Chryseolinea soli: one gene and its partner. The protein of the gene in region 2 interacts with the protein of the main gene of each other region in a pairwise test. Links are inferred from orthologs where the notes say so. Each region holds a gene or a part of one and is shown on either strand. Other genes may lie near its edges.

Evidence for each region. The genes of interacting proteins can lie anywhere in the genome.
Region 1: the proteins of ligA (region 2) and leuS interact in binary tests that used the Escherichia coli proteins (3 or more experiments, as listed by UniProt). The link is inferred for Chryseolinea soli from one-to-one orthologs.

The regions. Positions count from the first base shown.
Region 1 is NZ_CP032382.1:6,562,422-6,565,780, reverse strand. It holds leuS (leucine--tRNA ligase), read right to left. Parts: upstream 2,994-3,359; coding sequence 201-2,993; downstream 1-200. Other genes in the region: D4L85_RS27380 (hypothetical protein), read left to right, coding at 3,214-3,359; D4L85_RS34545 (hypothetical protein), read left to right, coding at 16-156.
Region 2 is NZ_CP032382.1:6,377,544-6,382,723, reverse strand. The notes cover bases 1-2,960. They hold ligA (NAD-dependent DNA ligase LigA), read right to left. Parts: upstream 2,507-2,960; coding sequence 494-2,506; downstream 1-493. Other genes in these bases: D4L85_RS26595 (M1 family metallopeptidase), read right to left, coding at 2,594-2,960; D4L85_RS26605 (DUF6913 domain-containing protein), read right to left, coding at 1-453. In the rest of the region: more of D4L85_RS26595, read right to left, coding at 2,961-4,468; D4L85_RS26590 (hypothetical protein), read right to left, coding at 4,517-5,180. UniProt on the Escherichia coli protein: DNA ligase that catalyzes the formation of phosphodiester linkages between 5'-phosphoryl and 3'-hydroxyl groups in double-stranded DNA using NAD as a coenzyme and as the energy source for the reaction.

The DNA.
Region 1 (3,359 bases), 180 kb from region 2 along the record:
CAACTACAATTCAAAATGCGCCCGAACTTTCGCCATGCGCCATCCTTGCTGATGCTCTCCACCAACAAGACATTGCGCCCCAACACCCAAGCAAATCAGAATTTCAAATCGAGCAACATCACCCACTTGTTGGTGTCCCACCAACAAGTTTTTTGAACCAGCCCTTCACCGCCACCAGAGTTCAAATGCGCCAATGCCAATTAAATCACCACATTCACAATCCGCCCCGGCACAACAATCACCTTCTTCGGTGCTTTCCCCTCTGTCCATTTCTGCACCACCTCCGAAGCCATCACCAGCTTCTCGATATCATCCTTCGGCATATCCAGCGCAAAGTTCATCTTCATCCGCACTTTTCCATTGATGGAGATCGGATATTCAAACGAGCTCTCTGTCAGATATTCCTCGTTGTATTGCGGGAACGTGGCGTAAAGGATCGATTCTTTGTAGCCCAGTTTTTCCCAAAGTTCGTCGGCGATGTGGGGAGCAAACGGTGCAAGTGTAATCAACAACGGCTCCAGTATGGCGCGCTTATTACTCTTCAGGCTACTCAACTCGTTGCAGCAGATCATAAACTCGCTTACCGACGTGTTGAACGAAAAATGCTCAATGTCGTAAGCGATCTTCTTCAGTGTTTTGTGCAGCACTTTCAATTCTTCGGGCGTGGGTGCTTCGCTGCTCACGTTGAAGTTGCCCTGGTTGTCGTGGAACAGGTTCCAGAACCGGCGCAGGAATTTGAACACGCCGTCGATGCCGTTGGTGTTCCAGGGCTTCGACAGCTCCAGCGGACCGAGGAACATCTCGTACATGCGCAACGTGTCGGCGCCATAGCTTTCCACGATGTCGTCGGGGTTCACTACATTGTAGTAGCGCTTCGACATCTTGTCGACTTCCGAGCCGCAGATGTATTTGCCGTCTTCCAGGATCAGCTCGATGTCTTTCAGATCGTCTCTCCACATCCTGAACTTCTCCACGTCCAGCACGTCGCCATCCACGAAGGTGATGTCCACGTGCAGCGGCGTTACTTCGTATTGCTTCCGCAGGTTATAGGATACAAACTTATTCGTACCGTTGATCCGGTAAGCGAGTTTGGAAATACCTTGAATATGGCCTTGGTTGATCAGCTTTTTAAATGGTTCCTCCGGCGATACATAGCCCAGGTCTTTCATCACCTTGCACCAGAAGCGTGAGTACAACAAGTGGCCGGTGGCGTGCTCTGAACCGCCGATATACAAATCGACATCTTTCCAATAATCGAGCGCTTCTTTGCTGGCGAAGGCCTTATCGTTCTCCGGGTCCATGTAGCGGAACCAGTACCAGCTCGACCCCGCCCAGCCGGGCATGGTGGTGAGTTCGTAAGGATGACCGTTGTAGTTCCAGCCTTTGGCGCGGCCCAGGGGAGGTTCGCCGGTTTCGGTGGGTTTGTAGGCATCGATCTCTGGCAACGTCACGGGCAGATCTTTTTCGCTCACCAGCTTGGGAATGCCTTTGTCGAAATACACCGGGAAGGGCTCGCCCCAATAGCGCTGGCGGCCAAAGATGGCGTCGCGCATGCGGTAGTTCACTTTGCGTGTACCGATGCCCAAGGTCTCCACGTGTTGCAGCGCCTTTTCAATGGCTTCCTGCCAGGGCAGGCCATTGAGCATGCCGGAGTTTATCATCTTGCCCGACTTGGGCTCGAAGTTGTCTTTGGTAATGTCGCTCGTAGGACCTTCCAGCACGTCGACGATGGGAAGGTTAAAATGTTTTGCAAAAGCATAGTCACGCGTGTCGCTGCTGGGTACGGCCATCACCGCGCCGGTGCCATAGCCGGCCAACACGTAGTCGGCGATCCAGACGGGCACCTTCTCGTGGTTGAACGGGTTGATGACGTACGCTCCCGTGAAGGCGCCACTGATGCGCTTCACTTCGCTCATCCGCTCGCGCTCGCTGCGGTTCTTGGCCACCTCCACATAGTGGGTCACTTCGTTGCGTTGTGCGGGTGTGGTGATCTTCTCTACGAGTTCGTGTTCGGGCGCAAGCACCATGAACGTCACGCCGTAGATCGTATCGATGCGCGTCGTGAACACGCGAATGGAATCATCGCCCGAGGCCAGCTTGAAATCGAGTTCACAGCCTACCGACTTGCCAATCCAATTGCGTTGCATTTCCTTGACCGGCTCGGGCCAGTCGATGGTGTCCAGGCCCGTCAGCAGCCGTTCGGCGTAGGCCGAAATGCGCATGTTCCATTGCAACATCTTGATGCGTTCCACCGGGTAGCCCCCGCGTTCGCTCACGCCGTCTTTCACTTCGTCGTTCGACAACACGGTGCCCAGGGCAGCGCACCAGTTCACCATGGTTTCGGCCAGGTAGGCGATGCGGTATTTTTGGAGGAAGTTTTCTTTTTCAATTTCGTTGAACGCCGTCCACTGCGCCGCGGTGATCGCGGGCGTTTCGTCATCGCAGGCGGCGACAATGTTCTGGTTGCCGTTCTTTTCCAGTTCGGCCACCAGCTCTTTCATGGGGCGGGCTTTGCCCACCTTGTTGTTCGCGGTCCGGTCATACCAGGCGTTGAACAACTGCATGAAGATCCACTGCGTCCATTTGTAGTAGTAGGGGTCGCTGGTCACCACTTTGCGATCCCAGTCAAAGGCAAAACCGATCTTGCTCAGTTGGGCGATATAGGTGGCCATGTTCTTTTCGGTGGTCACGCGCGGATGCTGGCCGGTTTGGATGGCATATTGCTCGGCAGGGAGCCCAAAGGCATCAAAGCCCATGGGATGGAGCACATTAAACCCCTTCAGGCGCTTATAGCGTGTCACGATATCGGAGGCGATGTAGCCCAGCGGGTGCCCCACATGTAGCCCCGCCCCGGAGGGATAGGGAAACATGTCCAGTACGTAGTATTTTGGCTTATCTGAGTGATTATCAGTTTCGTAGACGCCACTTTGCTGCCATTTCACCCGCCACTTTTCTTCGATGCGCTTGATCTCGTCTTTGCTGTATTCGGCCATCAGGTTGTTGTTAAAGGCCCAAAAATAAGGATTTAAGGAAAAAAGAACGTGCCGCACCCCGATAAGTTAAGCGATAAAGCCGCGAATTTCCGGGCCGGATTTTGGGGCGTTGCGGGCAGCAACTATCTTTAGTGCCTGTTCATAGTGGCATGGCACAGCGAACCGCGCGAGCCATTCACCAGGACTGGATGTAACCTAAACTAACCCTTTGTTGGCCGTTATGAAGAACCGGATGCTGCTCACGTTGCTGATGCTTGTACCCGCTTATCAGGGCATTTCACAAAAAATCATCGAGGTCGAAGGCATAGGTGGCGCAGCCTGGCCCGGCAAGTACAGCGCAAGCACAGGCGTCCCCCATTTCAAATA
Region 2 (5,180 bases):
GTCGATCATTTCCCGGAGGCCATTCAGGGAATCGATCATGAATTCAAAATACGGGAGGCCGTCTTCCCAGGCGCATCCTACGCGGCACTTGGCCTGGCTGCGCGCCAGGATGTTGAGCACCAGCGGATTGGGCGTGGTGTCGAGATAGTATAAAAAGTCGAACGGGACCTCCGCAAAGTTGATGGCGTCCGGCGAGGTGATGTGGCCCAATAGGGAGAGGTCCTTTTCGGAGAAGAAGTTGAATTTGAATTCGTAGTTGTCCTTGTTGTTGGGTAGAAACTCCAGCACCTCTACCTGCTTGCCATCCTGTTCGAATTTACGGACCAGTTCTTTTACCGTGTCGTGCTTGGGTTTATCCTCTACGCTGAAAATAATGCCGATCTTCTCCGCTTTTTTATACGATACGGTACTCCGGACTGCCTTATTTTTTTTCAGCAACCGGTCCGTCCTCATTTTTAGAAAATTCAGCTTTATCAAGAGTCCTAGAGGTTATTTATCCTTTCATCAATTTTTCAAAATCCAGTTCGGAAATAATCGTCACACCGAGTTTTTCCGCCTTCTCGCGCTTTGAAGGCCCCATATTATCACCTGCCAGCAAATAATCCAACTTTCCGGAAACAGAAGACAGCACCCGGCCGCCATTCTTGAGGATGATCTCCTGTAATTCCTCCCGTTCGTACTTCTCAAAAACACCCGAGATCACGAACGACTTGTTTCCGAGCACATCGCTTTCCTTTTCGGGTTCTTTAGCCGTGCTTTCAAAATGGAGACCGGCCGCTTTGAGGCGCGCGATCTCTCGCTGACTTTCCGGGTTTCGGAAGTAATCAAAAACCGTTTGGGCGATTTTTTCACCGATCTCCGGGGCGGCCAGCAATTCCTCTTTGGAGGCGGCGGCTACCTTTTCGATGGTCTTGAAATAGCGCGCCAGCTTTTCGGCCACCGTCTTGCCCACGTAGCGGATGCCGATGGCAAACAGTACACTCTCAAACGGCACTTCGCGCGATTTGTCGATGCCGGCCAACAGATTTTGCGCCGATTTCTCCTTGAAACCCTCCAGGCGCAGCAAGTCTTCTTTCTTCAGGTCGTAGAGATCGGCGGGACTTTTTACAAGCCCAAGCAGGTGCAGTTGCTCGATCGTTTTTTCACCCAGCGAGTCGATGTCCATCGCCTTGCGCTGGATAAAATGTTCGATGCGCCCCCTGATCTGGGGTGGACAGCCGTCGAGGTTGGGGCAATAGAACGCGGCTTCGCCTTCCACGCGTACGAGTTTGGTGCCACATTCGGGACATTTGTCGATGTAGACCACGGGCGCACTTCCTTTGGGCCGTTTCTCCATCTCCACACCAGTGACCTTCGGAATGATCTCGCCACCCTTTTCGACATAAACATAATCGCCGATGCGCAGGTCCAACCGGGCGATCTCGTTGGCATTGTGAAGCGACGCGCGCTTCACGGTGGTGCCGGCCAGGAAAACGGGTTCCAGTTCGGCTACTGGTGTCACGGCACCGGTGCGGCCCACCTGGTAGGTGATGCCGTTCAGCCGCGTGCTGATGCTCTGGGCTTTGTATTTATAGGCAATGGCCCACCGCGGACTTTTTGCGGTGAAGCCCAGCTGGCGTTGTTGCTCAAGGCTGTTCACTTTGATCACCACACCGTCGGTCTCCAGGGGCAACTCCTGGCGTTTGTTCTCCCAATGCTGAATATATTCGAGCACCTCCTGAATATTCTTACACTTTTTGTAGGTAGGCGATACGTTGAAGCGCCACGATTCGAGTTTGTGAATGCTTTCCTCGTGCGTCTTCAGCCCGGTTTCGTCGCCCAGCAGATAGTAGGCAAAGCAATCCAGTTTGCGTCGCGCCACTTCGGCGGAGTTTTGCATTTTCAGCGTGCCCGAGGTGGTATTGCGGGCGTTGGCGTATTTTTCTTCGCCAATGTCTTCGCGCTCTTTGTTCAACTGTTGAAAGGCATGCTTGGGCATGAACACTTCGCCGCGCACTTCAAAGGCGGGTGGAACGTTTTTGCCTTTTGCTTTCAGGGGAATGTTGCGGACAGTCATCACGTTGGCTGTCACATCGTCGCCGCGCACGCCGTCGCCGCGGGTGACGCCCCGGGTGAGCAGACCGTTCTCGTAGGTGAGGCTGATGGAGACGCCGTCGAATTTTAGTTCGCAAAAATATTCATAGGCCTCGCCGTCGAGTGCCTTGGCGACGCGCCCGTCGAAGTCCTCCAGCTCTTCCTGGCTGTAGGTATTGCTCAGCGAGAGCATGGGATACTTGTGATAGACGGTAGCAAACTCCTTGGTCACAGTGCCACCCACCCGTTGTGTGGGAGAGTGGGAGTCCTTGAACTGCGGAAATTCTTCCTCCAGCGCAATCAGTTTTTCCAGGAGCTTGTCGAACTCCAGGTCGCTGATCTCGGTGCGGTTCTGTTGATAGTAAAGATCATTGTGGTGATTGATCTTTTCGGTGAGTTTTTCGATCTCTGCTTTTGCCTGTTCGGGTTTCATAGGTTGCATAAACACTCGGCCATAAAGCTAGAAAAATTTAGTGTTTAATGTCCCATGCGGGCGTCATCAACGCGCGCGATCCGGCAATTACTTTTGTGTGGGATCTTCGTAGGCTTTCAAGCCTTCCTGGATGTCGATGGTGTTGTTCTTCATCTCCACATCGGCCATGCGTTGTGAGGGATCGATCTGCACAAACGCAATGTCGTCTGCTTTGTGCGCCACCTTCACGGTGTAGGTGGGATTCACCCAGGGCCACGCTTCCAGATCGGTGCGTGGAATGGTTTTGTCTTCTACGGGTTTGTTGCCCAGTGTTTCATTGAGGGGAACGTAGAACATTTCTTTGGAGCCGTCCTTGTAAGTCACCAGCAGGTCCACCGGCATGGGGAACTCGCCGATCCGCTCCAGCGTCACATAGGTGCTGCCATCCTGGTCCACAACGCTTTGGATGCCGTAATCGATCTTCTTCGTGGTGAACACCCAATAGCGCAAATACCAACCCAATTGCAATCCCGAAACTTTTTCCATCACGCGGATGAAATCGTTTGGTTCGGGATGCCTGAACTTCCAGGTGTTGTAGTATTGACGCATGCCTTTGTAGAAATTCTCTTCGCCGATGACATACTTCAATTGGTGAAGGAAGATGGTACCCATGGAATAGGCTGCCGTGCTGTAGCCGGTGTTGGTGTTGTAGTGGTCGGCATGCTGGCTGATGGGTTCCTGCAGGCCGCGTTTGATGAGCGTAAAATATCCGGTATAACTTCCCTGGTGTGCCTCCGCCACCGGCGTGTTGAACAACGCGGCTTTGGATTCGTGACTGGCAAAATCGGTATAGCCTTCATCCATCCAGGGATAGAGCGATTCGTTCGAGGCCAGCACGCCCTGGAACCAACTGTGCGATACTTCGTGCGACATGACACCTTCCAGGGCAGCAAAGGTTCCTTCGCCCATGATCAACGTGCACATGGGATATTCCATGCCGCCGTCGCCACCTTGGATGATGGAATAGGTGTCGTAGGGGTATTTGCCAAAGGTCTTGTTCATGAACTCGAAATGCTGCACGGCATAGGGTTCCATCTTGGCCCAGTTCTCGGTCGTTTTTTCGCCTTTTTGATAAAAGAAATGCACTTCGGGGCCGTTGGGCACCTGGGCTTTGTCGTGGGTGTAGTCGGGGTCGGCGGCAAAGGCAAAATCGATCACGTTCTTGGCCACGAAATTCCAGGTGAGGTTTCCCTCGGGGCGCTTCACGGTGGTGCCCGCTTTCTCATAGCCATAGCCGATCTTGTCGGCATTCATCAGTTTGCCGGTGCCGGCCACCACAAACGTGGGGTCGAGGGTGATCTTCACATCGAAATCGCCCCAGACGCCGTGAAATTCGCGGGCCACATAGGGGTAGGCGTGCCAGCCGCGGTAGTCGTACTCGGCCATTTTGGGATACCATTGGGTCATGGAATAGGCAATGCCTTCCTTGTTGTCGTGGCCGGAGCGCCGGATTTGGATGGGCACTTGCGAGTCGAACTTCATGTCGAACACGGTCTTGGTGTTGGGAAGGATCGGTTTGGCAAGCGTCACTTCCAGGATGGTGCCGTCCACGAGATAGCCCACGTCCTTGCCGTCTTGTTTCAGGCTTTGGATGTGCTGGTAGCCGATCTCGTTTTCTTTCAGATAAAAGATGCGGTCCTTCACGCGGGGGTCGGGATCCGGATAGTTACGCGAGCGAACGTCCATCATGCTGCCCGGCTGGAACGCGTTGAAGTAGAGGTGGTAGTAGACTTTGTTGAGCGTGTCTTTGGAGTTGTTGTAATACACGAGCTTTTGCGTGCCGGTGACCTTGTGCGTCTTCACATCCAGTTGCACGTCCATGGTGTATTCCACGCGCTGCTGCCAGCGGTAATCCTGTGCTGAAATGGGGTGGATGATGGTGAAAAAGAAGAAAATAAGAAAGGCACTCGCAAATTTTAACATTCCGCACACGTTTGAATAACGTGCGCAAAATATTGAAAACCCGGTAGGTTACAAAGGGAATTTATTCTTCCTGAACCCCTTAAAGAAATAGGTGAGGCTGCCGGAAAGGAACGAGCTTTCCGAAAGGGTGAGCGGTTCGCCCGGCAATGCCTTCGGGATATTGTAGGTATACATGAACGCAAATCCCCAGTTTTTAAAACCTACCGAGAGCGGAACGCTGATCGCATAGTTCATCACCCCAAACACATTGGTGGTGGTCTGCACCAGGCTGTAGGTGGTGCCGTATTGCCTGAAATTCTGAATGGCCTCCCGCAGCGACTTGGGCGCCACATAGTCAATCGAAGTGAGGGTTTCGTTCCCCAGCAAAGCAAAGAACGAAGGGGAGATGGCGATGCGGTCGATCCCTTTGAAATTTTTCTTTTCCAGGATAACGCTCACCCCCGGCATGATGCGGTGCACATGGGCATCGCCAAAATAATAGGAGTAATTCAAGCTGAGCAGCACGGGCTTGAACTCGAGCATCGGCGTGACGGAGAGCGTGTTCTTGTACGGAATGTAGGCGTTGTCGCTGGGGGTGTTGTAGAAATACCGGTCGTATTCGCCCATGACGGAGAACGCCTTCGAGAAGCTGTGCATGTAGCCGGCCGATGCGATGGTGAGGTAGTAGGAAGGCACAAAATCCTTGCTCCAAAATCCCGACACGTCCGCAAAC